2 regions of the Microbacterium zouquanmingi genome follow, and region 2 is predicted to be linked to the other one. Evidence: predicted binding sites of a transcription regulator. Region 2 holds the regulator's gene; the other holds the start of a gene.

Region 1 (14,415 bases), 330 kb from region 2:
ACCTCGGCCCCGATCCGCTCGCGGAAGACTGGGATGCCGCAGAGGCTGCGAGACGCCTCAGCAGCGATCCGCGCAGCATCCACGTCGCGCTCCTCGACCAGCGCAATGTCGCCGGCTTCGGCAACGAGTACGCGGCTGAGCTGCTGTTTCTGCGCGGAATCCTGCCGACCACTCCGGCTGCCGACGTCGATACGAGCGCACTCCTCGACCTCGGCGCGCGAACGATCCGCGCGAACCGCGATCGCGTCGATCGCACCTTCACCGGAGTGAACCGCCGAGGCCAGACGACCTGGGTGTACGGTCGCGCGAACCGTCCCTGTCGCCGCTGCGGAACACTCATCCGGCGCGACGCGCAGGGCGCTGACCCGACCCGCGAACGGGTCACTTTCTGGTGTCCGAGCTGCCAGCGGTGAGGATCATCCCGATTCGGGAATGAATTCGGCATTCTCGTGGTTGTGCTTATATCCGGGCAGTTCCGGACTGGGAGGAATCTTGGGTAAGAACTACATCGATATTGAAGACGACCACGGCGCGACGCTTCGCTATCGCAAGCACGTCAACGGCCGAGGGCTGATCGCGCACGGCGCGAAGGTGCACCCGAAGGCTGTTGTCGAGGTTGGCGCCTATGTCGAACCGGGGGCGCGCGTAGGTGCAGGCGCCCACTTGATCCGCGGAGCGTGGATCGAACCAGACGCCGTCATCGGCGAGAACGCCTACATCGACGCGCACGCGCACATCGGCGCGGGTGCGGCCGTCGGAGACGGCGCCCACATCGGCGTCCGCACCGAGATCGGCGCGGGAGCACTCATCGCTCGCGGCGCGCGAATCGGAGACGACGAGATCGTCGCCGCGGGCCTGCGCATCACGACCGACCGCAAGGGACTCTGGCTGGCAGCCTGACCCCCGCCGGGTAGCCTGATTCCATGGCAACGCGCACGATCGACCCCCGCACTTTCCGTCTGGGGGTCGTTCCTGGCGCGACAGCCGGCAAGTGGATCGACACGTGGAAGCAGCGGATGCCGCGCATCCCGATCGAGATCGTGCCGATCGAGTTCGCGTCGCAGCGCGTTGCGATCGAAGAAGTGGATGCTGCGCTCGTGCGCCGTCCGCTCGAGGACATCGACGACCTGCATGTGATCCCGCTGTACGACGAGGTTCCCGTCGTCGTGGCATCCGCAGAGTCGCATCTCATGGCTGTCGATCAGCTGACTGCCGACGACCTCGTCGGCGAAGTCCTCATCACGCCCGGCGATGACGTGCTCGGACCGCTGGATCTTCCGACTGTCGCACCGGGGTTCGCACCGATCGCGACGACTGAGGAAGCCATCGCGACCGTGGCATCAGGCGTCGGAATCGTCGTGGTGCCGATGTCACTGGCGCGGCTCCATCACCGCAAAGACGTCGGCTACCGGCCGTTGCTTGCAGGACGAACGTCCCCCGTCGTGCTCGCCTGGCGGCGAGAGCACACGACGGAGGACGTCGAGACTTTCATCGGAATCGTCCGCGGCCGCTCCGCGAACTCTTCGCGCTAGTCGAGTCGCGCCCCGGGTCAGCCGACCAGCACCAGCGCTTCGACCGTGAGGCCCCCGGCCCCGGCATCCACACGGACCGCGCCGCCGTCGACGAGGTGACCTGCGACCAGCAGATCCGCGATCCGGTCATCGACCTCGCGCTGGATCAGCCGGCGCAGTGGACGCGCACCGTATTCGGGCTCGTAGCCGTGCTCGCCCAACCATTCCACCGCAGCATCGGTCACCTCGAGCGTCACCGAACGATCGTCGAGCCGCGCTGAGGTCGCCCGCAGCATCAGCCGTACGATCTCGCCCAGCTCCGAACGGCTGAGCTTCTGGAACAGCACGATCTCATCGATGCGGTTCAAGAACTCCGGACGCATGGCCTCACGGAGCTTGCCCATCACCCTGGCCCGCAGATCCTCCATCGACGAGAAGCCGTTGGCGGAAGCGTCCTCGGATGCCACGAATCCGAGTGCGCCAGAGCGCGACGCGAGGAACTCCGACCCGACGTTCGACGTCATCACGATCACCGTGTTGCGGAAGTCCACCGTGCGACCCTGACCATCAGTGAGGCGCCCGTCATCGAGCACCTGCAGCAGCAGGTTGAACACGTCGGGGTGCGCCTTCTCGATCTCGTCGAACAGCACGATCGAGTACGGGTTGCGCCGCACGCGCTCGGTGAGCTGACCGGCCTCGTCGTAGCCGACGTATCCCGGAGGGGCACCGACGAGACGCGACACCGTGTGCCGCTCGCCGAACTCGCTCATGTCGAAGCGGATCACGGCGTTCTCATCGTCGAACAGGCGATCGGCGAGGGCCTTCGCGAGCTCGGTCTTTCCGACACCGGTCGGGCCGAGGAACAGGAACGAGCCCACCGGCCGTCGCGCATCACCCATTCCGGTGCGACTGCGGCGGACGGCGCGTGCGACCGCGGTCACGGCGTCGTCCTGCCCGATCACACGATCGTGCAGCTCGGCCTCGAGGTCGGCGAGACGCTCGCGCTCACCTTCAGTGAGACGGCTGGCGGGGATGCCGGTCGCACGAGCGATCACCTCTGCAATCTCGCGCTCGTCGATGACAGCCTCACCTGCGCTGAGAGCAGACCCAGACGATGCCGCATCGATCCGCGCCTGCACGGCAGCGGTCTCATCGCGCAGCTGCGATGCCTCCTCGTACTTCTCGGCTGTCACTGCCGCGTTCTTGCGTGCCTCGATGTCGGCGAGCTCGGCCAGGAGAGCCGAGGCGTCCACGGGAAGACCGAGCTTCAGCCGCAGCCGCGCACCCGCCTGATCGATGAGGTCGATGGCTTTGTCGGGCAACACTCGGTCAGGCAGGTAGCGAGCGCTCATGTTGACCGCGGCGCGCAGCGCAGCATCCGTGTACGTCACCTGGTGGTGCTGTTGGTACGCGTCCTTCAGCCCCTCCAGAATCCGCACAGCGTCGTCGGCGGACGGCTCGTCGACTTTGACGGGCTGGAAGCGGCGCTCCAATGCCGGGTCCTTCTCGATCCGGCGGTACTCGTTGAGTGTGGTCGCGCCCACCATGTGCAGGTCGCCACGAGCGAGGCGAGGCTTCAGGATGTTTCCGGCATCCATGCCGCCGTCACCTGCGCCACCGGCGCCGACGACCGTGTGCACCTCGTCGATGAAAACGATCACTTCGCCCTCTTGCGCGGCGATCTCATCCATCGTCTTGGTCAGGCGCTCCTCGAAGTCGCCGCGGTAGCGCGTGCCGGCCAGCATCCCAGGAAGATCGAGCGTGATCACGCGACGCCCCTCCAACTGTGCGGGAACCGAACCGTCGACGATCGCCTGAGCGATGCCGTCGACGATCGCCGTCTTGCCGACGCCGGCCTCACCGATCAGCACGGGGTTGTTCTTCGTACGACGGCTGAGGATCTCGATCGTCTGCTCGATCTCATCCGAACGCCCGATCACCGGGTCGAGTTCGCCCGCGCGTGCGCGGGCGGTGAGGTCGATACCGTACTTCTCGAGCATGGAAGAGCCGGATGCCGCGGCATCCGATTCTGGATTCTCTCCGCCGACCGGGGCGGCGACATGCTCGCGCGCACCCTGTGTCAGGGCCTCTGCGGTGACGCCGGCCTGGGCAAGGACCTGTCCTGCAGGAACGTCCTGTCCGAGCACGAGCGCGAAGAAGAGGTGCTCGGGGTCGATGTAGGTCGCACCAGCCGAGCGCGCCACCTGGTACGCGTGGAACAGGGCTCGGCTCGCGCTCGGAGTGATAGTCGCCGCATCCGCGCCCGTTGCCTCACCGGGCATCGGCAGTCGCGCCTCCACCGCAGAGATGACCTGCGCGGGGGTCACGCCGAGGTTCTTGATCGCACGCGCGACGGCATCATCCTCGACGATCGTGCGCAGCACGTGCAGCGCGTCGAGTTCGGTCTGACCGCGCTCGAGCGCGAAGCGTCCGGCGCGCTGCAGGATCTGCTGAGTGCGCGCGGTGAGGAACCGGCTGAGGTCGATGGATCGCGCCTGCCGGGCCTGTTCGCCTGCGAGGTATCGGGCGAGGAAGTCGTCGAACGATCCCGCGCCGGCATCGTTGAAGTCGTTGGCCATTTCATCCTCCTGAAAACTTGAGTCTTGTTCACTCAAGTATAAAGTTGAGTGTACTGCACTCAGGTTCAACGTGGGGTGGGCCGGAGTATTCCCGTCGCCGCGAATAGAATCATGAGATGGCCTCGATCCTGTACGTCTGCGTGAGGCCGGAGCAGGGCGCGGCAGATGCCGAGCACCGATCGTTCCGGCGCGCTCTCGGCGTTCCCTCGCTCGACCGATGGAACCTGCTCGACCGGCCGCTCGAGGAATCGATCTCCGACCGCTACGACGGCATCGTGGTCGGCGGCTCCCCGCTGAACGTCGTCGTCGACGAACGCAGCGACCTGCAGAAGCGCGTCGAGGAAGACCTTGAATCGATCGCCCGGAGCGCGATCGACGGCCACCTCTCCGCCATGTTCACCTGCTACAGCATCGGTGTCCTAACCCGGATGCTGGGCGGCACAGTCGGCACGGCCGTCCCTGAATCCACCCGTGCAACAAGCATCCGCCTCACCTCCGCCGGCACGGCCGACCCGCTCTTCGCGGCGAGCACACCCGCGATGTCCGTGCTCACCGCGCACAAGGAGGGCTCGATCGAGCCACCGCCGGGCGCCGTGCTCCTCGCCACGAACGACGACTGCCCCGTGCAGGCATACCGGGTCGGCGACCGGCTGTACGCGACGCAGTTCCACCCCGAGGTCACACCACAGGACTTCGTGGATCGGATGGCCTACTACCGCACGACCGGCTACTTCGACCCGCACGAGTACGATCTGACGGCCGAGCGTGTGCTCGCGGCATCCGTCGACGGCACCGACCTGCTCGCGCGCTTCCGAGCGTTCGTCAGCGACCGGTCTTGAGGTCGATCTGCTCCTGAAGGTATGTCCCGAGCGGCCGGTACGAGCTGCCTGACCAGCGCACCATCGGCACACCGTCCTGCAGCGCGAGCGGCCCCGAGACGCCACCGGCATCGACGGCTGCCACGTCGATCACCGACCAGCCCACGTGGACGACGTCTCCCTCTCGGAATCCGCCGCGCAGAGCCATCTGTCTGCGTGCAGCGCGTTCACGCGCCGATTCTGCCGCGTAGCCGCGGCGGCCAGGGTCGGCCGCCCGCAGGATCTCCCCGGTGGCGAGCACTCCCTCATCCGTGAGCAGCAGAACCCCCACGTGCCAGGCCTCGCCAACGCGCACGATCCGCTGACCGCGCCACCGCGAAGAGCGCTCCTCGCCGAGTCCTTCTTTCGGGATGCCGGTGAGCGCCGCCCGTGCCGCACGCAGCACGTGGACGCAGCTCACAGCTCTCCAGGAGGCTCGGTCGCGGCAGGGGCGAGCTTCGCTCGATCGCCGCGCAAGATCATGCCGATGAGGGGATACAGCAGCACCGAGAGCATGCCAGCTCCGACCAGCGCTGCGGCAATGGCCGGGCTGAGCAGCTCTTCACTCACGCCGATGGCGGTCACCGCCACGATGATCGGCAGGCCGGTGGCAGCCAGCATGCCGATCGCGCCGCGCTCGCGCAGCGACGCTCCGCGGGGCGCAGAGAACTGCGCCGCGGTTCCGCGGATTACCAGCAGCGCCACCAGCAGCCCTGGAACGAGGGCGAGCGCAACAGGTGACGCGAGCAGCGAGCCGAGATCAAAAGTGACGCCGGTGTAGATGAAGAAGATCGGCACGAGCAAGCCGAAGGCGATGGCCTCGAGCTTGCTCTCGATCGCCTCCGCGTCGGCCTTCGGCGCCCTGGTCATGATGATCCGCCACACCGCGCCCGCCACGAACGCGCCGAGCAGCATGTCGAGATCGAAGAACACACTGAGCCCGACGAGACCTGCCAGAAGCATCAGCACGAATCGCACGCCGAACTGCTCGGAAGTGTGCAGGGTCGCCCTGATGAAGTCGTGTAGCCGACCGTGCGAGGCACGGCGCGCGATGAAGATCACGATTCCGGCGAGCAGCACGAACGCGAGGAGGATGGCTGCGGCCACCGGTGCACGCCGGGTGCTGAGGAAGATCGAGATCGCGATCAGAGGAAGGAACTCCCCGACCGTCCCGATCGCGGTCACCACCTTGCCGAACGGAGTTCCCAGCTCACCGGCATCGCGCAGGATCGGCATCAGCGTGCCGAGGGCCGTCGAGCTGAGCGCGATTCCGATCACGACCATGCTCTCGGAGGGCGCGATCAGCAGTCCGACGCCCACACCGAGCACGAGGCTGAGCACCCAGCCGATCGACGCGCGCACGAGAGGGCGCCCCGCTACGGCGCGAAAGTCGATCTCCGCTCCGGCCATGAAGAACAGCATCGCCACGCCGAAGTCCGAGAGCCGATCGACCACGACGCCAGGGGCGACCCACCCGAGGACCGCGGGACCGATGAGGATGCCGAGCGCGAGCTCGAAGACGATGATCGGCACGCGTACGGCTCGGCGCAGCCCCCTGGCGAGCAAGGGGGCTGCCACAGCGAGCACCGGTATCAGGATGAGTCCCATGTCACTCGCGTTCACTCGCTCAGATTAGCGACATCTCGGCGCTGGGAACGCACCCGCCGATTCGCCAGCGCCGCGGTGCACGGGGCAGAATCGATGCACACCCCTGCAAGGAGCATCCATGTCTCAGATCGATACCGCACGTCTGCTCATCGCCTGCGATGACCAGCCCGGGATCGTCGCGGCCGTCGCGAACGCCCTCGCTCAGCACGGCGCGAACATCATCTCGCTCGACCAGCATTCCACGGATGCCGCGGGCGGGCGCTTCTTCCAACGCACGGTGATCCACCTTCCGGGGCTCGCCGCCGCCCGCCCAGAGCTTGAAGCATCGCTGAGCGAAGTGGCAAAGCGATTCGACATGGAGTGGTCTCTGCACGACACCGCACGCCGCAAGCGCGTCGCGATCTTCGTCTCGAAGTACGACCACTGCCTGATGGAGCTGCTCTGGCGCCAGCAGCGCGGACAGCTCGACGTCGACATCACCATGGTCATCTCGAATCACCCCGATCTCGCGGAGGCCGTGCGCACGTTCGGCGTGCCGTTCATGCACATCCCCGCCACGGACAAGGCGGCGATGGAGGCGCGTCAGCTCGCGCTGCTGCAGGGCAACGTCGACCTCGTCGTGCTCGCGCGGTATATGCAGATCCTCACCGATGACTTCATCGAGCAGGTCGGGGCGCCGATCATCAACATCCACCACTCCTTCCTGCCGGCCTTCATCGGCGCGAACCCCTACGCACGCGCCAAGGAGCGCGGAGTGAAGCTCATCGGCGCCACCGCGCACTACGCCACCGCCGACCTCGACGAGGGGCCCATCATCGAGCAGGACGTCACGCGCGCCTCGCACGCCGATTCCGCAGCGGATCTGCAGAATCGCGGCGCTGACGTCGAGCGTCAGGTGCTCGCTCGCGCCGTGCAGTGGCACGCGGAAGACCGCGTGATCGTGCACGGTCACTCGACCGTCATCCTGTAGCCCACCCTGATTCCGGGCGGGCGGATGCTACGCCGAGAGCCCAGCAATCAGCTCAGCGAAGACGTCGGCCGCATGATCGCGGGTCGCCAGCGGCGCGCCCTGGCCGAGCCAGAGCGACTGCAGCTCGCCGAGGTTCTGCTGTCCTGCCGCCGTGCGGAAGCGACCGGTGAGCCAGTTCTGCATCGGGAACTGCGCGATCGTGCCGCTGGCCTCGATCGCCCGCACTGCGCGGTTTCGCGCGCCGCGCGCAAGCCGGCCGCTCATCGCGCGGGTCAGCACGCTCTCGTCCGCAGCCGTCGCGCGGATCGCCGCGCGGTGCGCATCGTTCGCGGCGGATTCCGCAGTCGCGAGGAAGGCCGTGCCGACCTGAACCCCGGATGCTCCGAGCGCGAGCGCAGCAGCCACACCTCGCCGGTCGGCAATGCCACCGGCCGCCACCACAGGAACAGAGAGGGCGTCTGCCACCTGCGGCACGAGCGCGAACGTGCCGACCAGGGAGTCTTCTGCCAAGCGCAGGAACGACACCCGGTGTCCGGCCGCCTCCGCGCCCGAGGCGACGACGACATCCGCACCACCCTCCTCAAGAGCGACGGCTTCGGCGACCGTCGTCGCGGCCCCGATCACGCGGATGCCGCGACGATGGGCCTCGTCGACGATCTCGGCCGAGGGAACTCCGTAGACGACGCTGAGCGCCGCGGGAGCTGCCTCCCAGATGGCCTCGATCTGCTCGTCGAGCGAGGGCAGATACGCCTCAGGGCGAGAGGGGATCTCGACGCCGACGGCCTCGTAGAACGGTTGGAGCGCCTGCGCGAAGACGGTGTGCTGGGGACCGGGGAGGACCTCATCACCCGTCGGCAGCCAGATGTTCAGTGCGAACGGCTGGTCGGTCGCCGCACGCAGCGCCGCGGCCGTCTCGCGGATCCGCGCTGCGTCGTATCCGTACAGACCGTAGGCGCCGAGACCACCAGCGTTGCTGACCGCCGCGGTCAACGCGACCGATGACATTCCGCCGAACGGACCGAGCAGGATCGGATGCTGAATGCCGAGCACTTCACGCAGATCACTCATGCCCTCCACGGTACGCCTCGGTGTGAAGCGAGTACCCTGTGTGACATGACATTCTCCGGCGCACTCGAGCAGCTGATGCAGCTGGTCGCGTCTGTGCTGGGGCTGACGGCGATGCCCGATCTCTCCACGATGGAGATCGCCGTGCTTACCCTCGCCGTCGCCGTGCTGGCCGTCACGACCCTTGCTGTCGTGATCACGCTGGGCATCTTCCAGACCGGCCAGGGTTCATCGCCGCATCCGCTTCGCGCCATCGGCGCATCCGTTCTGCTCGCCCAGAGCGATCCGGGAGCCGCAGGCCATCCCCGTCCGAGGGCGCCGGGAGTCGCGCGCGCCGTGTGACCGTCCGTTCGTGACGGGAACACGGCACACCGCCGACCCCTCCCGACACTTCGAACGGACACTCCCTTGGACATCTATGCCTTCCCGCCGATCGCGGCGGTCCTCGACTTCGCCTACAACGCACTGACCGCGCTCTCCGCTCTACTCGAACCTCTCGCGGGTTCTGCGGCCTCAGCTGCCGCCGTCATCCTCGTCACTCTCCTCATCCGCGCACTCCTCATCCCTGTCGGCATCTCGCAGGCCAAGGCCGAGCAGACGCGCGCCCGACTCGCGCCGAGGCTGCGCGAGATCCAGAAGCGCCATAAGAAGAACCCCGAGCGGCTGCAGCGCGAGACCATGCAGATCTACAAGGACGAGAACACCTCGCCCTTCGCCGGATGCCTGCCCGTGCTGTTGCAGGCTCCGATCGTCGGCATCCTCTACTCGCTGTTCCTGCGCGCCGATATCGCGGGCCACCCCAATGAGCTGCTCAGCCATGACCTGTTCGGGGCCTCACTCGGGACGAGCCTGTCGAGCATGCTGGTCGATGGACCCTTCTCGCTCGCGACGCTGCTCGTGTATCTCGCGCTCATCGCGATCATGATCGGCGTCGCGGAGGTCACGCGACGCGTGTTCCGTCCCGTTCCGGTCGATGACTCGCCACTGTCTTCCCCTGGGATGCTGCGCATGATGAACGCTCTGCACTACTTCTCTGCGGTGTTCGCCGTGTTCGTCCCGCTGGCGGCATCTCTGTATCTCACCGTGACCGTGGCATGGACGCTCGGGCAGCGTGTGATCCTGCGGCGTCGCTACCCGCTGCCCGTGGCTGCGTGAGGACCCGCGTGAACGTGGTCAGTTCGGGGCGATCGGAATCGCTCCGGTGAAGACGCCAGGCTCTTCGGGGCCTTCTTCACCGGGCGGTGCGCTCTTCGCCCGACGCACGCTCAGCGCCGTGCCCGCACTCGCTGCGACGACGAGCGCGATGGCGGCGAGTTTCAGCGGCGTCGCCGTCTGGCCGAGGACGAGCCAGCCGGCGAGCGTCGCGAAGGCCGGCTCCAGGCTCAGCAGCACGCCGAACACGCGCTGCGGCAGACGCCGGAGCGCGGCCAGCTCGAAGCTGTACGGGATCACCGATGACAGCACAGCGGTCAGGACTGCGAGCAGCAGCAGCGCCATCGCGTCGCCCGAAGTGCTCAGCGCCACGACTGTCGGGATGCCGACCGGGAGCAGCAGCACGGATGCCACGAGCAGACCGACGACAAGACCGCCGCTGCCAGGGATCGCTTCGCCGACTGTGGCGCTCATCCGGATGTAGAACACCCAGAACCCGGCCGCGATCAGGATGAAGATGACACCGAGGAGGTCGAGCGGCTCGGCACCCAGCATCCCGTCGAGACCGAGCAATCCCATACCGGCGAGGGCGAGCGCGACCCAGACGCCGTCCATGAGGCGGCGGGTGAGGACGGCCGACAGAAGCAGGGGCCCTAAGAACTCGATCGCGACCGCGGGTCCCAGCGGTACCCGCTCGATCCCTGCGTAGAAGAAGCCGTTCATCCCCGCCAGTGACACTCCGAACAGTGCCGCGCTGACCCACTGCTTTCTGTTCCAGCGTCGAACGCGCGGCCGCACGAAGACGAGCAGGATGAGCGCCGCGATCCCGATTCGAAGCGAGGTGACGCCCCACGCGCCGAGGGCAGGGAACAGCTGCGCCGCGATGGCCGCACCGAACGGCAGCGACAGGCACGAACCGATGACCAGCACGACGCCGACTGCGGGGCGGGATGCAGGGATCGAGGTCACCCGTACAGCGTGCTCCCCACCGGCCGGTCTCGTCCAGTCGGCATTGACATCCGGTCGTCGACGGTCGGGTCCGGCATCGCGGATACGATCGAAGGCATGGTCGTCACCGCTTCTGCTCTTGCCCACGCCGAGGATCTCGCCGATTTCGTCGAGGCTTCTCCCTCGAGCTATCACGCCGCCGCCGAAGTCGCCCGACGCCTCGAGGATGCCGGATTCACCCGGCTCGCAGAAGAAGACGCGTGGCCGGCGCAGGCCGGTGGCCGCTTCGTCGTCGTGCGCGATGGCGCGGCGATCGCCTGGGTCGTTCCGGCCGATGCCACCGCGACCACACCCTCACAGATCTTCGGCGCGCACACCGACTCCCCCGGCTTCAAGCTGAAGCCCAAACCGACGACCGGCTCACGCGGATGGCTGCAGGCGGGTGTCGAGGTGTACGGCGGTCCGCTGCTGAACTCCTGGCTCGACCGCGAGCTGCGCCTTGCCGGGCGCCTCGCGCTCGCTGACGGACGCGTTGTCCTCGCTGACACCGGAGCGCTGCTGAGACTGCCTCAGCTCGCTGTGCACCTCGACCGCGAGGCGAACAGCGGCCTGGCTCTCGACAAGCAGTTCCAGACCCAGCCGGTGTGGGGTCTCGGCGACCCCACCTCCGAAGACCTGCTCGGTGAGCTCGCCTCGTCAGCGGGTGTGGATGCCGCAGCCATCCGCGGCTTCGATGCCGTCGTGGCGGACTCCGCACGCGGCGCGGTATTCGGCAAGGACGACGCCTTCTTCGCCAGCGGGCGGCTGGATGACCTGGCATCCGTCCACGCCGGTGTCGTCGCGCTGACGTCGCTGTCCGACGCGTCGACGGGCTCGGGCTCCATCGCCGTGCTCGCGGCGTTCGACCACGAAGAGCTTGGCTCAGCATCGCGCTCGGGCGCTGCCGGCCCCTTCCTCGAAGACATCCTCGTTCGCGTCTACGCGGGGCTCGGCGCGGACGCGATCGAGCAGCGCCGCGCATTCGCGGCATCCTGGCATCTGTCCAGCGACGTCGGGCACTCGGTGCACCCCAACTACGCGCACAAGCACGATCCGGTCGTCCAGCCGCTGCTCGGATCTGGTCCGATCCTGAAGATCAATGCCAACCAGCGCTATGCGACCGACGCCGTGGGAGCAGCCGCCTGGGCGTCCTGGTGTGAGAGCGTCGGCGTCGCCTCGCAGGAGTTCGTCTCGAACAACGCCGTGCCGTGCGGCTCCACGATCGGCCCGATCACGGCGACGCGGCTCGGCATCCGCACAGTCGACGTCGGCATCCCGATCCTGTCGATGCACTCGGCACGCGAGCTCGCCGGTGTCAGCGATCTGCACGAGCTGACCCGGGTCGCTGAGGCGTTCTTCTCCGCCTGACCCATCGGTGCCAATATGGTGGCATGTCTGAGACAAGTGCAGCACCGGGGCTGATCGAGCGCGCCGGCATCGAGATCATCCCCGAATCCGAGCGCACCGCGAAGCCGCGCGACCTGTTCTGGCCATGGTTCGCAGCGAACGTGTCGGTGTTCGGCATGTCGTACGGATCGTTCGTGTTGGGCTTCGGCATCTCGTTCTGGCAGGCGACGATCGTCTCGGTCATCGGCATCGTCGTCTCCTTCGCACTGTGCGGACTGATCGCGATCGCCGGAAAGCGCGGCTCTGCCCCGACCATGGTGCTCTCGCGCGCAGCGTTCGGCGTGCATGGGCAGAAGGTCCCCGGTATCGTCTCCTGGCTCACCTCGATCGGCTGGGAGACCTTCCTCGCGATCATGGCGGTGCTGGCCACCGCGACCGTCATCACTCAGCTCGGCGGTGATGGCGACAGCGTCGCGCTGAAGATCATTGCCACCATCGTGGTCGCAGCGCTCATCGTCGCGGCATCCGTTCTCGGGTATCACACGATCATGAAGATGCAGTCGGTGCTCACCTGGATCACCGGCGCCGTCACGATCCTCTATGTCATCCTCACGATCCCGCACATCGATTTCGTCGCCGTCATGGCTAGGCCCGATGGCGGAATCGGCGCAGTGATCGGTGCACTCGTGATGGTGATGACCGGTTTCGGCCTGGGCTGGATCAACATCGCCGCCGACTGGTCCCGGTACCAGAAGCGCACCGCGTCTGACGGGGCGATCGTCTTCTGGAACACCCTCGGCGGGGCCATCGCCCCGGTGCTGCTGGTCGTGTTCGGTCTGCTGCTGGCCGGCTCCGACGATGCGCTCATGGATGCCGTCGGCGCCGACCCGATCGGGGCGCTTGCGACGCTGCTGCCGATCTGGGTGCTCGTGCCGTTCCTGCTGACCGCTGTGCTCGCGCTCGTATCCGGCGCCGTGCTCGGCATCTACTCTTCTGGTCTGACGCTCATCAGCCTCGGCATCCGCATTCCCCGCCCTTCTGCGGCGGCGATCGACGGCGTCATCCTGACGCTCGGCACGATCTGGGTGGTGTTCTTCGCAACGGACTTCCTCGGCCCGTTCCAGTCGTTCCTCATCACGCTGGGTGTTCCGCTGGCGTCGTGGGCCGGCATTCTCATCGCCGACATTCTGCGCCGCAAGAAGGACTACGACGATGACGCCCTGTTCGACGCGAAGGGCCGCTACGGCGCGTGGGACTGGACGGCGATCATCACGATGGTGGTGACGTCGGTGATCGGCTGGGGACTCGTGGTGAACAACTTCGCGGACGACGCCCCGTGGAACAACTGGCAGGGCTACCTGCTGTTCCTGATCGGCGGACGCGACGGCGACTGGGCCTACGCGAACCTCGGCGTCTTTTTCGCACTCGTGCTGTCATTCGTGGTCACGTACTTCGCCAGGGCCGGAAAGATCAGGCGTCAGGAGCAGGCATGACGGATGCTCCGTGGCTGGTCGTCATCGATCCGCAGAACATCTTCGCCTCAGCGGATTCGGAGTGGGGATCGCCGTTCTTCGGCGAGGTGATGCCGCGGATTCAGGCTTTGGCCGCGGCCTTCGGCGAGCGCGTGCTCGTGACCCGCTGGCTGCCGACCGCTGACCGTTCCACCTCCTGGGGCGAGTACTTCCAGGCCTGGCCGTTCGCCGATCAGCCAGAGACAGATGCGCTGTTCGAGCTCGTTCCGGCGGCCGCTTCGCTGTCTCACCATCCGAGCGTCGACGTGCCGACGTTCGGCAAATGGGCGGCTCTGGAAGAGCTCACAGGACGCGGCGGGCACGTCGTCCTCACGGGAGTGTCCACCGACTGCTGTGTGATCTCGACGGCCCTCGCCGCCGCGGATGCCGGGGCCAGGGTGACCGTCGTCACCGACGCCTGCGCTGGTTCGACGGCACAGAATCACGCCGCGGCCATCACGGTGATGGGCCTGTACCCGCCGCAGCTCACCCTCGCCACGACAGCGGAGGTCCTCGCGAATATCACCTGATCAGGCACTTCGGGCTTTGCTATCGTCGATGCCTGTACATAACTGACGATGCACCTAACTGTTCGCACCCGACGAAACCGATGTGATGACTGAAGATACCTCGCCGCCCCTGCCCGCAACCACACGAAGCGCTGCACCACCGCCTCGCTGGCCTGTGCTGATCGGTTCGGCGGTGGCGATTCTGGCAATCGCACTGTGGGCGATCTTCGCGCCGGTGCAGGCCGGTGAGGTGATCGGCGTCATGGTCGGTTGGATCGCGACGAACTTCGGTTGGTACTTCGTGCTGACCGCGGCGATC
Region 2 (14,415 bases):
GGCGCCTCGGTCTCACCGCGCAGCTCCAGGCCGACGACCCCGACCGCGCCGCTGTTCGCTGTCGCCTCAGGGCGCGGAACGCGGGGATCCTCAGATGCACTCATGCTCGCAGTCTGGCCGGATCTGGTGAACGCCGGGTTGCGGCGCGCCGGGCGCGCCGCACAGCTCGCGCGGCGCGCTCTCACTCACGCGTACGACGAGGCCACCAGCTCTGCGAACAGCGCTTCGGCGTCGCACTCGACCCGGTGCCTTGTGAACCAGTCGCAGATGTTCACGCAGTCGCGATGCAGCAGATCGAGTCCCTGCGGGTTCACGATGACATCGACGATCTGCGGCAGGTCGATCACCCGCACGCGGCCCCCCGTGCACCAGCAGGTTGTACGGCGACAGGTCGCCATGCGCGAAGCCTGCGCCCGCGAAGATGCGCATGATCTCGACGATCTGCGCGTAATAGTCCGCCAGCGTCCGCCGATCCTCGCGCACCTGCGCAAGGCGCGGAGCGGCCGAGGCATCCGTACCGATGAACTCCATCAGCACTTCGGTGCCGTTCACCTGCACGGGATACGGCACCGGCGCACCCAATTGCCACATGCGCGTCAGTGCCTCGAACTCCGCGAACGACCATTCGGCTGCCGCCACTTCGCGGCCGAAAGCCGTCTTGCCCGCGACGGCACGCGCGGCGCGGGAGTCGGTCACTTTTCGGCCCTCGGTGTACATGCCGGAGCGACGGAACGATCGATGCTCGGGACTGCGGTAGCGCTTCGCCGCGAGCAGGGTGCGCTGGAATGGGTCGTCGGGGACGGCGCGTTCGATGAGGAACACGTCCGCCTCCTTGCCGGTCTTGAGCACGCCGAGTTCGGTGTCGAGTGCGCCGGCCGAGGTCACGACCCAGCTCGGCCAGGGCACAGGTCCGCGCTCGGTCGGGGTGATCGTCGGCCATGTGGACCAGCGTTGGTCTTCGCCGGGCTCGACGTCGGCGAACGAGAGATTCTCGTTGAAGAAGAAGGATGCGTCGGTGGACGCAGAAGGATCAGTCACGGTGGTTGCTCCGGAAGGGAGACCACGCGCAGATCAGTAGCGGGCGGCCTCGAGAAGAAGATGTTCGGCGAGAGGCGCGACAACGACAGCGTTCATGTCACAGCTCCTCTCTCGCGGAATCTTCCGGATACTTCCCGGTGCACGAGCAAGCCTAGGTGGGACGGCGGTTGGTGTCCATCCACGCGCCGGGCAGACGCGCCGTCAGGTGACTGCTATTCCGGGTGACGTACGGTTGATTCGTCCCACGAACAAGGAGCACGATGTTCCGCACACCTGCAAGCCTCTACCGCGTCCTCGCCATCGCCGAAGCGATCACCTGGACCCTGTTGATCTCCGCGCTCATCGCCAGGGCTGTCGGAGCTCCGGGGATCGTGGTGACGATCGCCGGAGGCATCCACGGTTTCGTGTTCCTCTCCTATGGTGCGACGGCGATCCTCGTCGCCTTCAACCAGCGCTGGTCGATCGGACTCGGCCTCCTGGCGGTCGCGAGCGCGATCGTCCCCTTCGCGACCATCCCGATGGAGATCTGGCTGCACCGCAAGGGCCGACTCGAGGGCGCCTGGCGTCTCGAGGAGAGCGAGCACCCGCAGGACCGCACCTGGTACGACAAGACGATGCGCTGGTTCCTGAATCACGCCGGCCTGCTTGTGGCACTCATCGCCGTCGCCGTCGTGGCGCTCTACGTCGTGCTGCTGACCGTCGGCCCTCCCGGCGGCAAGTGAGCCGGCGGCGTCAGCCGCACGAGCACGCCATCACCCTCGCCGCCGACCGCGACCACCCACGCATCTCCCACCCATGCGGCGGCATTCGGGCTGCACAGCAGCGATAGCGGCTCTTGCTCGTCCGCATATGTCAGGTGCAGTGCGTCCTGCCGGTACAGCTCGTCGCACGACTGCCGCGCCTTGATCAGGTCGCGGGCTTCGGCTGATCCGCCGACGATGACCGACTCGGCTGTCGACGGTTCTGCGCTGCCGCCCCACCACAGCGCGAGACCATCCGGGCGCACCGCGACGACAGGACGAGTCGCCGATTGGGCAGTGCGGGACAGCTCTGTGCCGTCGGGCGCGAGCACGATGCGGTTCGCCGGAGTGGCCAGGTAGATGCGGCCCTCGGCGTCGACATCGATGTCGACCGGCGGCGCTCCGGGAGCTGACGGCGTCGACTCGTCGAACGTCAGCGCTTCGCGGTGCACGACCTCGCGTTCGCCCGTGTCGAGATCGATGCGCAGGACCTCGGAGTCGATCGCGGGAGTGGGTGGCGTCGGTTGATATCGAATCACGTAGGCATCGCCGTCGTGCACGGCCAGCGCGCCGAACATGAAGTCGCCGAAGTCGAAGCCGGCCGGATCCGGCTCGTCCTCCGGCAGCGGCTTCATCGGCACGTCGGTGTACTCGAGCGTCTCCATGTCGACGAGGGAGAGCCCTGGCGTGGCATCCGGTTCATTCCGGGATCGCACCGCGACCAGCTCGGTGGGGGACAGTGCCGCGACATCCCCGATCCCGTGCAGCGGATGCTCCACCTCGATGTTGAATCGAGCGAGCGTCTCGCCGTCGGCTCCGACGCGCAGCCAGGAGCCTGCGGAACCGCTCCAGAAGCCTCCGACTCCGTCTGCGGCGACTGTTGACATGCCGAAGGCGACGTCGACGTCGCCGAAGGTCTGCGCATCCCACGAGATGGGCTCCAGCTTCCAATCCCCGACGCCGAGCGCCGGCGCGCAGCCGGACAGCCCGCTTGACAATGCCAGGAGGGCCGCCGTCGCGACCGCAGCAGGGAGGACACGCGACCGATGCATACGGAGATCCTAGGTCAGTGCAAAAGTTGAGCCTGTTCATATCAAGTTCACTTGACAGCATTTCACGCTCGCGATACAGTTGAGCCATTGCGACTCAGGTTTCTGATTCGCCCCATATCTTCACTACGTACTTCAACCAGAAGGAGAATCGCATGGCACGTGCTGTAGGAATCGACCTCGGAACGACGAACTCCGTCGTCAGCGTCCTCGAGGGTGGCGAGCCGAAGGTCATCGCCAACGCCGAGGGCTTCCGCACGACCCCCTCGGTGGTCGCATACACGAAGGACGGCGAGGTGCTCGTCGGCGAGACCGCCAAGCGCCAGGCCGTCACGAACGTCGACCGCACCGTTGCATCCGTCAAGCGCCACATGGGCACTGACTGGGGCTTCGACGTCGACGGCAAGAAGTGGACGCCGCAGGAGATCTCCGCGCGCATCCTCATGAAGCTCAAGCGCGACGCAGAGTCCTACCTGGGCGACACCGTGACGGATGCCGTCGTCACCGTCCCCGCGTACTTCAACGACGCTGAGCGTCAGGCGACGAAGGAAGCCGGTGAGATCGCGGGCCTCAACGTCCTGCGCATCATCAACGAGCCGACCGCTGCAGCTCTGGCCTACGGCCTTGACCGCGGCAAGGAGGACGAGCTCATCCTCGTCTTCGACCTCGGTGGCGGAACGTTCGACGTCTCGCTGCTCGAAGTGGGCAAGGACGACGACTTCTCGACGATTCAGGTGCGCTCCACCTCGGGTGACAACCGCCTCGGCGGTGACGACTGGGACCAGCGTCTGGTCGACCACCTGATCAAGCAGTTCAAGGAGACCAGCGGCGTCGACGTCTCTGGCGACAAGATTGCCCTCCAGCGTCTGAAGGAAGCAGCCGAGCAGGCCAAGAAGGAGCTGTCGAGCTCGACCAGCACCTCCATCAACCTGCCCTACCTGTCGCTGACCGAGTCGGGCCCCGTCTCGCTGTCCGAGACGATCACTCGCGCGAAGTTCGAGGACCTCACCAAGGACCTCCTCGACCGCACGAAGAAGCCGTTCGAAGACGTCATCCGCGAGGCGAACGTCAAGGTCGCCGACATCGACCACGTCGTGCTCGTCGGCGGATCGACCCGTATGCCCGCAGTTGCTGAGCTCGTCAAGCGCGAGACCGGCAAGGAAGCGAACAAGGGCGTGAACCCTGATGAGGTCGTCGCCGTCGGCGCTGCCCTCCAGGCCGGTGTCCTCAAGGGCGAGCGCAAGGACGTTCTGCTCATCGACGTCACCCCTCTGAGCCTCGGAATCGAGACCAAGGGCGGCCGGATGACCAAGCTCATCGATCGCAACACCGCGATTCCGACCAAGCGCAGCGAGACCTTCACCACGGCAGACGACAACCAGCCGTCCGTCGCGATCCAGGTCTTCCAGGGCGAGCGCGAGTTCACTCGTGACAACAAGCCGCTGGGCACCTTCGAGCTCACCGGCATCGCGCCGGCTCCCCGCGGCATGCCGCAGGTCGAGGTCACGTTCGACATCGACGCGAACGGCATCGTGCACGTGTCCGCCAAGGACAAGGGCACCGGCAAGGAGCAGTCGATGACCATCACCGGCGGCTCGTCGCTGTCGAAGGACGACATCGAGCGCATGGTGCGCGAGGCCGAAGAGAACGCTGCGGAAGACAAGAAGCGCGCCGAGGCTCTCGAACAGCGCAACCAGGCCGAGACCCTGTCGTACTCGATCGAGAAGCTGATCAAGGAGAACGAAGACAAGCTCCCCGCCGAGGTCAAGGACGAGGTCCAGGCTGACGTCGACGCTCTGAAGGCGGCTCTTGCCGGCGAAGACGACGACGCGGTCAAGACTGCACTCGACAAGCTGAACGAGTCGCAGGGCAAGCTCGGTGAGGCCATCTACGCACAGTCGCAGGCAGATGCTGCAGCTGGTGCATCCGCTGAGGGCGAGGCTCCGGCAGACGAAGCATCCGATGAGGATGTCGTCGACGCCGAGGTCATCGACGACGAGGACGAGAAGAAGTAACCATGGCAGAGAAGAACTTCGACGAAAACGGCGAGGTTCGGCCTGAGGACGAGGGGTCGGATGCTACGGCATCCGGCCCCGCGTCGCAGGTGAACCCCGACGCCGCAGAGGCCGCAGCCGCGGAGGGCGCCGACGAGTCGCCCGCCGACGGTGCGGACGAACTGACGGTCGACGACATCCTGAACGCGGAACAGAGCGACGAAGCGGCCGCGGGTGACGCGGCTCTCGCAGATGCCGAGTCTGCGATGCTCAATGACCTCAAGCGCCTGCAGGCCGAGTACGCCAACTATCGTCGGCGCACCGAGGAGCAGCGTCACGTCGAGATCGCGCGAGCGAAGGGTGAGGCGGCCAAGGGTCTGCTTCCGGTGCTCGACGACCTCGATCGCGCGGCGGCCCACGGCGATCTGCAGGAAGGCACGCCCTTCTTCGTGATCGGCGAGAAGGTGCGTGCGGTCGTGGAGCGTCTCGGTGTCATCGCTTACGGTGCCGCCGGGGAGGACTTCGACCCGCAGCACCACGAGGCGATCTTCCAGCAGCCGACTCCGGGAGCGGAGAAGTCCACGATCCTCGAGGTCGTGGAGGTCGGCTACCGACTCGGCGATGTCGAGCTGCGACCTGCGAAGGTCGTCGTCGCTGTTCCCGCAGAGTAGGTGATCTATGGCCAGCCAGGATTGGTTCGACAAGGACTTCTACAAGACGCTCGGCGTCGCCAAGGATGTCAGCGATGCGGATCTGAAGAAGACCTACCGCAAGCTGGCGCGCAAGTATCACCCTGACTCCAATCAGGGGGATGCAGCGGCCGAGGCGAAGTTCAAAGAGATCAGCGAGGCATACTCGGTGCTCTCTGACGCGGAGCAGCGCAAGGAGTATGACGAGATCCGGGCCATGGGCTCGGGTGCGCGGTTCACTTCGGGCGGTGCGGGCGCCGCGGGCGGCTTCGAAGACGTCTTCAGCCGGTTCGGGCAGGGCGGCCGTGGCCAGAGCGCCGACTTCGAGGACATCTTCGCGATGTTCAACCAGGGCCAGGGCGGGGGGAGCTTCGGCTCCGGCCGCTTCGGCCAGACGAGCGGCGGATACCGCGGTTTCGGCGGACCGCAGAAGGGCGCCGACGTCACGGCGCGCACAACGCTCGACTTCGTCACCGCTGTGCAGGGTGAGACGATCACGTTGCAGGGTGAAGACGGCAAGCCGTTCAAGGTGAAGATCCCCGCGGGTGTCGCAGACGGACAGAAGATCCGTCTGCGCGGCCGTGGGCGTCCGTCGCCCGATGGCGGAGAGAACGGCGACATCGTCGTGCAGATCAAGGTGCGTTCGCACCCCGTCTTCACGCGAGACGGTCTGAACCTGCGCCTCACGGTGCCGGTGACCTTCACCGAGGCAGCTCTCGGTGCCACGATCGAGGTCCCCACCCTCGCCGGCGACGTGGTCAAGCTGCGTGTCGCACCCGGTACGCCCTCGGGGCGGATCCTGCGGGTGAAGGGTCGAGGTGTGAAGACCTCGAAGGGCACCGGTGACCTGCTTGCTGAACTGCAGGTGGCTGTGCCCTCGCACCTGGATGACGCGGCGCGCGAGGCGCTGCTCGCTTTCCAGGCGGCAGAGCCCAAGGAGAATCCGCGCGGCGAGATGATGGCGAAGGCGCAGGCCTGATGATGTACGCGAGTCTCGGAGGTGATGGCAATGGTTGACGATGAGGATGCTCCAGTCTTCGCCATCGCCGTCGCCGCTGAGCTCGCGGGCATGCACCCGCAGACGCTGCGTCAGTACGATCGCATCGGTCTTGTCGTGCCCGGCCGCACGCGTGGAGGCTCCCGCCGCTACTCGGCGCGCAACATCGAGCAGCTCCGCGAGGTTGCGCGGATGAGCGCTGAGGGCATGAGCCTGCCGGCGATCGCTCGACTGCTCGACCTCGAGGACGAGGTGCGGATGCTGCGCCGCCGTGTCCTCGATCTTGAAGGCGCGCTGCGCGCCGAACGACAGAACCGTCCCGGTGTGCGCGTCTTCGCCGCCGGTGCCACGGGAGTCACGCCAGTGACCGGTGGACGTCGCATCCGCCGTTCGACCGAGGTCGTGCTGTGGCGCCCTGGCGGGCGAAGCGACGCGGAGTAGGCTCCGCGATCAGGCCTGCTCAGACGAAGCGGACCCAGTTCGCGCCCTTGCCAGTCTCGGCGCGCTGCAGCAGTTCGAGCGCGTCATCCTGCACGGCGTACAGCGAGACCTGCGTCGACCTCTCGCCGGTCGCGATGAGGTGGGCGCCGTCGGGGCTGAGCGCGAAGCCGCGCGGCTGCAGCTCGGTGACGGTGAACCGTTCCGCCGCCGACACCGATCCGTCGGCCGCGACGGACACCGCTCCCAGCGTGTTCTCGGTGCGCTCCGTGGCCCACAGCCGTGTGCCGTTCGCGCCGAAGTGGAGGTCGGCTCCCCAGATGTAGTGATGCGCGAGCGGGTCTGCTCCGAACACGCTGTGGCCGAGGCTCTTCGTGGTGTCATACGCCGTCGTGGTGCCCTGCAGTGTGAGCGCGCCGGTGGAGGCGTCGCGGCTGTAGTGGAGGACTTCGCCGGAGAACTCGGTGAGCACATACACCGCATCCTGCGCCTCGTTCAGTACGAGGTGTCGAGGACCGCTTCCCTCGGGAGCGGCGACCGTCTCGGGGTCCAGCGGCATGAGGCGAAGATCATCGTCGAGTGCGTACTGCGCGACGAGGTCGGCACCCAGCGACACGAAGTAGGCGAACCGGCCGTCGGCGCTCGGCAGCACCGAGTGCAGGTTGGGGAACGTGATCGTCGACACCGGCTCGCTCACAACGCCGTCGGTGACCGCGCAGCTGATTCCGAAGCCCCCCGAGTACGAGATGCCGAGCAGCCCCGTTCCGCCCCGAGTGAGTGCGATGTAGTTCATTCCTCCATCGGGGAGGTCGAGGCGCGACTGCGGCGTGAGCCGCCCGCTTTCGCGGTCGAGGGCGAGTGTGAGGATGCCGGTGGGTCCCTTCACGCCCGCATAGACCAGGTCGCGCTCTGAGTCGACGGCGAACGTCGAGCATCCGTCGAGTCCTTCGTTGACGGCCAGACGCTCCAGCTGCCCGTTCTCGAAACGGAAGGTGCTGATGGAACCTTCCCCAGCGTTGGCGACCAGAACGAGGGCGGAATCAGTCATGCCTCGATCGTAGCTGCGCCCTCGCGCCGTCACGCGCACGGGCAGAGCGGGTAGTCTGGCGCGGGTGAGGATGTCGCGTCGTGAGTTGCTGATCGGCGCCGGAGCCGGCGCCCTCGGAGTGCTGCTCGTGTCGTGCACGCCCGAGCCTGCGCCTACCCCCACGCCGACCCGCAGTCTGACGCCGCTGCCGGTCACCGAGGTTCCCGCGCCTGCCGGCAGCATCCGGAGCACCTGGGCCACCGACCCCTACTCGCACGGAGCGGTCAGCTTCACCCGAATCGGCGTGCAGTCGTCCACACGCGCGACGCTCGCAGAACCGATCGCGGATCGCGTCTTCTTCGCCGGTGAGGCGACGGATGTCGACAACCCCGCCACGATCCGCGGTGCCATCCACTCCGGCGAGAGCGCCGCGATGCGCCTGCGTGCGACAGCCACGAGCGGAGAGCGGATCGCCGTGATCGGCGCGGGTCTCGCCGGAGCCACCGTCGCGGCGAGCCTTGCCGACGCCGATCTCTCCGTGACCGTGTTCGAAGCGCGTGACAGAGTCGGCGGCCGCACGCTCTCGCAGATCGATGACGACTGGGCGCTTCCCGTTCAGCTCGGCGGATGGCTGCTGCCCGCGCTCGCCGAAGGCGAGGACATCAGCCGTGACGAGCTGGACCTGCCGCAGGCGACGGATCTCGCGTCCGCAGTGTGGCGCACACCGGACGGCGACATCGAGCCGGTCACGAACGCACCACTGGATGCGGCGATCACTGTCGCAGAGGCTCTTCCGACCGACGTCTCGCTCGCCGAAGCGCTCACCCTGACCGGTGCCGACCCTGAGGACCCCGATCTCGCGGCGCTCCTGGCCTACCTCGCGACGACGTCGGGGGCGGATGCCGACACCGTCTCGTCCTGGTTCCCTCCGTCAATGCCATCCGCTGCCCGGCGAGCCATCACCGGTGATTTCGACGCGCACATCACCGAGATGCTCGCGAACGCCCAGCTCACTCTGTCATCTCCCGTCACTCGCATCGCCTACGACGACTCCGGTGTCAGCCTGCGCCTCGGCACCGGCGAATCCACCTCTTTCGATCGGGTCGTGGTCACCGTGCCGCTCGGCGTCCTGCAGACCGAGCGGATCGAGTTCTCGCCACCGTTGCCGTTCTCGCACCGCGGTGCGATCAACGCGCTCGGCATGGGCCACATCGAGTCGATCTGGCTGCGCTACGACGAACCCTTCTGGGAGACAGGTGCCGCGATCTGGCACACCGTCGGCGGCGATCAGACTGTGCGGACCTGGATCAACCTGCTGCCGGTCACCGGCGATGCGATCCTCGTCGGCGTCGTGGGCGGCGCCGCAGCCGCGGACTTCGCCGAACTCGAAGAGCAGGAGGCACTGCTCGAGGCGCTCAGGTCGCTTGTGCCGTTCCTGCCCGTGCAGCAGACCGACTGACCTTCTTCCGCCGCGAGGGACTCACCCGGCTGATCACCGCCAGCACCGTGGCCACGAGCGCGAAGATCGCCAGTGCCAGTGCACTCGTCACGGCGAACTCGCCGAATCCGCTCACCTGGCGCAGGTCCAAAAAGTAATACGGATACCAGCCGATCATCGGCCCGCGCCACATCGTCACCCCACCCCACACGAGGGGGAAGGCGAGCGAGCAGGGGATGATCCACCAGGTCACGGAGCGGTGTCCGGGAGTCAGCGTCCACGCGATCGCGGTGAACGCGGGCAGCCAGAAGTGCAGCACCTGATCAGACCAGGGCACATCGACACGGATGCCGCGGAGCCCCGCCTGCCACACGATCAGTGCGAATGCGAGACCCGCGGTGATCGTCCAGGTGAGCACGAGCGAGAGGGCGATGCTGAACCAGCGCGGATCCTCCGCGCGGCGGAAGGCGAGCACTCCGCCGATGACGAGCAGCACGACCAGTGCGCAGTTCGACTCCACCGTGAGATACGCGAAGAAGTTCCGGCCGGCGATGGTCTGCGAGCTGAGCCCCCAGAACAGCCGATGCACGAGCGCGATCAGACAGACCGCTGCCGTGGCGAGCCGAAGCACGCCGAATGCGAACCGTGCTTTCACCCTCAGATCCCCAGGATCGCCTTCGCGACGAGGAAGTAGATGACAAGCCCGGTGGCATCGACGAAGGTCGTGATGAACGGGTTGGAGAACACGGCGGGATCGACCTTGATCATTCGCGCGATGATCGGCATGATTCCTCCGACGGTCGCCGCCACCGTGCAGATGGCAAGCAACGTGCATCCGATCACGAGTCCGATGTGCCAGTCGAAGACCACCCAGGTGATCGCGAATCCGAGAAGGCCCAGCAGCACACCGAGCGACACGCCGACCCGCAGCTCGCGCGAGAGCACTTTGAGCAGATCGCGGGGGCGCACTTCGCCGAGCGCGAGTGCGCGGGTGACCGTCGTCGCTGCCTGGTTTCCGGTGTTCCCACCGGTTCCGATCAACAGCGGTACGAACAGGGCCAGCACCGTCATCTGCGCCAGTGTCGCTTCGAACACCGACAGGACCTGAACGGTGAGCGTGGCGCCGATGGCGAGGACGAACAGCCACACGATGCGCGAGCGCACGAGCTTGCGCACCGGGGTCGAGAGGTAGGGCCGGCCGAGCGGTTCGACACCGCCCTGGCGCGCGGCATCCTCGCTCTCTTCGCGTTTGAGGATGCGTGCCGCGTCGTCGATCGTGAAGATGCCGACCAGGCGGTCTTCGCTGTCGACGACGGGGACTGCGAGCAGCCCGAGGTCGGTGCATTCACGCGCTGCGCTCTCTGCATCGGCGTCGGCGACGACCGTGTGGGCGTCGTGCATGAGTGCATCGATGGTGTCTGCGTCATCGGCGGTGAGCAGGTCGCGCAGGCTGACGACGCCGATGACCTTCCGTGCGGCGTCGGTCACCGGCAGTGTGTAGATGGTTTCGGCGTCATCGATGCGCGATCGGAGCCTGGTCATCGTCTCGGCCACTGTGAGCTGCGGGTGGGTGGTGATGTACTCGGGGCTCATGCGGCGGCCGATCGAGTCCAGCGGATAGCCGAGGACCGCTGCGGTGAGTTCGCGCTCACGGGCCGGGAGTCCTCGCAGTAGCTGCGGGGCGACAGACGCCGGAAGCTCGTCGAGCAGCCACACCCGGTCATCCGGGTCCATCTCGGCGAAGAGCGTGGCGACCTCGGCATCCTGAAGTCCGCGCACCAGCTCGCCCTGCAACTCGGGTTCGAGAGCCTCGAAGACCTCGAGCGCGCGCTGCTTGGGAAGCAGACGATAGACGATCGCGCACTGTCGTGGGTTCAGCCGATCGAGCACCCGCACGATCTGATGGTCGGGCACTGGACCGAGCGCCGCGGATGCTGCGGCGAGATCACGCTGCGACAGCCTCAGCTCGATCGTGTCGATCAGCCCGGTGTCGGGTGCGGGAGTGCGCTCCATCGCGTTCTCCTTCCGGGGCGTCGTGTGGTCAATCTAACCCATCACTGGCAGGTTCAGGCAGGGTCGAGGCGTAGCAGGTCTGGCGATTCGCCGCCGGACAGATCGTCAGAAATCCGGAGGCTGCGGGCCAGGTCGTCGAGCGCGGGGATGAGCGTGCCGAACCGTTCCCGGTCGCGGCTGAGCGCCTGGAGCGTGATCAGGTGCGTACCGGTGTCCCAGGTGTAGTTGGCGAAGGGGGCGGCCTCAGGCGTCGGAGGCGTGATCATCACGAGCTTCTCGCCGGCGCCGAGTGCGCTCGTGAACGTCTCGGTGTCGTCGTACTCGATCGGTCGGTTCGCGCGCGCGATCCGCACCGGTGGGGTGAGCTCCTGCACGGTGGCAAGGGCCGCCACGAGGTCGGGCTCGGCCTTCCAGGTCCAGGCGAGGAGCCGGCCGTCCATCCGGCGCATCAGCAGGGGAGCGGCCTGGCTCATCGCCCAGGCGCCCATGCGAGAGCCTTCCTTCTCGCCCCGCCCGAGCATCTGGTTGGCCTGGCCCAGCAGCATCCGCAGTGCCGCCTTGCGGTGGCGGCGCCCCTTCCAGCCGAGCGAATCGGTGACGGGGATCCATAGGCTCTGATCGGCGGAAGCGGTGATGCGCATGCCTTCACGCTACCCGCGGCGCAAGCGGCGGGGGAGCGGAGATCGTGCAGGGCGCTCGGGTAAAGTGGCGTGCGCCCACAACCGGGCTCTCCGCGTATCCCTAAGGCTGCCACTTCGTGACTTCACCTGACGCTCCGCTGAAGATCCTCATCGGCTGCGACACCTTCTCCCCTGACATCAACGGGGCCGCACGGTTCGCTGAGCGCCTCGCCGCAGGACTGGTGCAGCGCGGTCATGATGTGCACGTCGTCGCCCCGAACCGCGAGTACCGTCGCACGGCTCCTGCCACCGAGGTCATCGAGGGCGAGCCGATGACCCTGCACCGGCTGCCGTCCGTGCGCTGGGCGCCGCATGACTGGATTCGATTCGTCTGGCCGTGGCGCTCGAAGCACTACGCCCGCAAGGTGATCGACCGGGTGCAGCCCGATGTCGTGCACATCCAGTCGCACATCGTGATCGGCCGCGGTCTGTCGCGGATCGCCGCACAGCGCGGCATCCCGATCATCGCCACCAACCACGTGATGGCCGAGAACATCCTCGATCACACCACGATGCCTAAGTTCATCGACAACCTCGTGCTGAAGTTCGCGTGGGATGACGCCAAGCGCACGTTCGATCTCACACGCGCCATCACCACGCCCACTCGTCGCGCGGCGGACTTCCTCGAGCGCACGGTCGAAGTGCAGAACGTGATCCCGGTCAGCTGTGGCATCGATCGCACGCAGTACGACCCCGTGATCGCACCGCGCGAGAAGAACCGGATCGTCTTTGTCGGCCGCCTGACGGCTGAGAAGCAGGTCGAGGTGATCCTTGAGGCGATGACGAAGCTCGACCCTGCGCTGGATGTGACCTTCGACATCGTCGGCGGCGGCGACCAGCGCAAGAGCCTCGAGCGACTCACAGGCGAGCTCGGCATCGCCGATCGCGTCACCTTCCACGGGCGTACCACCGACGAAGAGCTGCGCGCGATCCTCTCGCGCGCGAGCCTGTTCGTGATCGCCTCGATCGCGGAGTTGCAGTCCATCGCCACGATGGAGGCGATGGCTTCGGCCCTGCCGATCGTCGCTGCGGATGCTGTCGCCCTCCCGCATCTCGTCCACGACGGCGAGAACGGGTACCTGTTCGAGCCGGGCAACGTCACCGAGCTGGCAGCCCGCCTGACCGATGTGCTCACGGCCGATCCCGCAGAGTACGAGCGCATGCAGCGCGCGTCCCTCGACGGCGTCGCCGTCCACGACATCAACCGCACCCTCGACACCTTCGAGGCGCTGTACCGCGACCAGCCGCTCCCGGAGTGACGGAGCAGCGCATGCACATCGTCTTCTTCGGCGATCAGCACCTCGCATCGCTCGGCGGCGCGCAGGTGTCGATGCGGCTGCAGAAGCAGTACCTGGAGCGCTCAGGGCACACCGTGACCGTGGTTGCACCGAAGATGCACAGCGACAGGATCTTCGGGTGGCCAAACCCCTTCGACCTGCCCTCGATCCCGATCACGCTCGATCGTGAGTATTCGATGTCGTGGCCGGGCAGGCGCACCGACCTGTTCCTCGACCGTGCCTTCGCGACGCAGCCACCGGTGGATATCGTGCATGTGCAGGCCGACTTCTGGGGCGCGTTCATCGGTCACCGCTTCGCTCATCGCCACGGCATCCCGGTCGTCCACACGATGCACAACCGGGTCGACGTCGGAATGGCAGCCGTCACCCCGCTGCATCGCCCTGCCCTCGCCGCACTGAACATGTGGCGGCGGCAGTCCATGCGTGGCATCGGGCAGCCCGTTGCCGGCAGCGACGGGTGGGCGTTCCTGCACGGTCTCGCGCAGGGGGCGAGCGCCGTCACCGCACCGTCAGGGCACTTCGCCCGCAGGCTCGAGCAGAACGGCGTGTTCGATCGGGTGGACGTGGTGTGGAACGGCATCGATGATGACCTGCTCGCGCCGATCCTCGACACGCGCCAGGAGCGCGAGCCGGGGCGTCCGCGCTTCGTCTGGCTCGGACGCATGAGCCCGGAGAAGAGATTGCTCCCCTTCCTCGAGGCGGTCGTCACCTCTCAGGTGGATGCGGACATCGAGGTCATCGGCGGCGGAGGACAACTGCGCGCGGCCGAGAAGATCGCACGCGGGCACAGCGGCATCCGCTTTGCTGGGCGCCTGCCGTATGCCGAAACGCTCGCGCGGATCGCCGACGCCGATGCCGTCGTGCAGACCTCCATCGGATTCGAGACGCAGGGCATGACCCCGTTCGAGGCGGCAGCGCTCGGGACGCCGACGATCGTCAGCGACCCCGACATCGCCGATGAGCTGCGCGGTGGTCTGTGGGCGGTTCCGGATGCTTCGGTGCCTGCCCTTGCCG

Evidence for each region. Region 2 encodes HspR, which represses chaperone genes until heat shock. Its sites were predicted from a motif close to AAGTTGAGTCNNNNNGACTCAACTT; they were not measured.
Region 1: a site for HspR is predicted at 4,105-4,129, ahead of ACTU6U_RS08890 (ATP-dependent Clp protease ATP-binding subunit). Genes of this name have one in related genera too.

Annotation. Positions count from the first base shown of each region.
Region 1 is NZ_JBQPQZ010000003.1:391,186-405,600, reverse strand. Features, by position in the region: gene ACTU6U_RS08905 (DNA-formamidopyrimidine glycosylase family protein) at 1-413, shown strand, start outside; gene ACTU6U_RS08900 (transferase) at 493-900, shown strand; gene ACTU6U_RS08895 (LysR substrate-binding domain-containing protein) at 924-1,532, shown strand; gene ACTU6U_RS08890 (ATP-dependent Clp protease ATP-binding subunit) at 1,550-4,090, opposite strand; gene ACTU6U_RS08885 (glutamine amidotransferase-related protein) at 4,207-4,929, shown strand; gene ACTU6U_RS08880 (glutaminase) at 4,913-5,368, opposite strand; gene ACTU6U_RS08875 (cation:proton antiporter) at 5,365-6,570, opposite strand; gene purU (formyltetrahydrofolate deformylase) at 6,674-7,525, shown strand; gene ACTU6U_RS08865 (NAD(P)H-dependent flavin oxidoreductase) at 7,553-8,593, opposite strand; gene ACTU6U_RS08860 (DUF6412 domain-containing protein) at 8,639-8,932, shown strand; gene ACTU6U_RS08855 (YidC/Oxa1 family membrane protein insertase) at 8,999-9,745, shown strand; gene ACTU6U_RS08850 (EamA family transporter) at 9,764-10,711, opposite strand; gene ACTU6U_RS08845 (M18 family aminopeptidase) at 10,808-12,097, shown strand; gene ACTU6U_RS08840 (purine-cytosine permease family protein) at 12,121-13,569, shown strand; gene ACTU6U_RS08835 (cysteine hydrolase family protein) at 13,566-14,117, shown strand; gene betT (choline BCCT transporter BetT) at 14,203-14,415, shown strand, end outside.
Region 2 is NZ_JBQPQZ010000003.1:57,189-71,603, forward strand. Features, by position in the region: gene ACTU6U_RS07235 (MFS transporter) at 1-104, opposite strand, end outside; gene ACTU6U_RS07240 (RIO1 family regulatory kinase/ATPase domain-containing protein) at 91-1,038, opposite strand; gene ACTU6U_RS07245 (DUF3817 domain-containing protein) at 1,299-1,760, shown strand; gene ACTU6U_RS07250 (SMP-30/gluconolactonase/LRE family protein) at 1,718-2,830, opposite strand; gene dnaK (molecular chaperone DnaK) at 2,983-4,842, shown strand; gene ACTU6U_RS07260 (nucleotide exchange factor GrpE) at 4,845-5,492, shown strand; gene ACTU6U_RS07265 (DnaJ C-terminal domain-containing protein) at 5,500-6,489, shown strand; gene ACTU6U_RS07270 (heat shock protein transcriptional repressor HspR) at 6,520-6,948, shown strand; gene ACTU6U_RS07275 (lactonase family protein) at 6,968-7,993, opposite strand; gene ACTU6U_RS07280 (flavin monoamine oxidase family protein) at 8,064-9,431, shown strand; gene ACTU6U_RS07285 (Pr6Pr family membrane protein) at 9,388-10,065, opposite strand; gene mgtE (magnesium transporter) at 10,068-11,423, opposite strand; gene ACTU6U_RS07295 (hypothetical protein) at 11,477-12,064, opposite strand; gene ACTU6U_RS07300 (glycosyltransferase) at 12,181-13,362, shown strand; gene ACTU6U_RS07305 (glycosyltransferase family 4 protein) at 13,374-14,415, shown strand, end outside.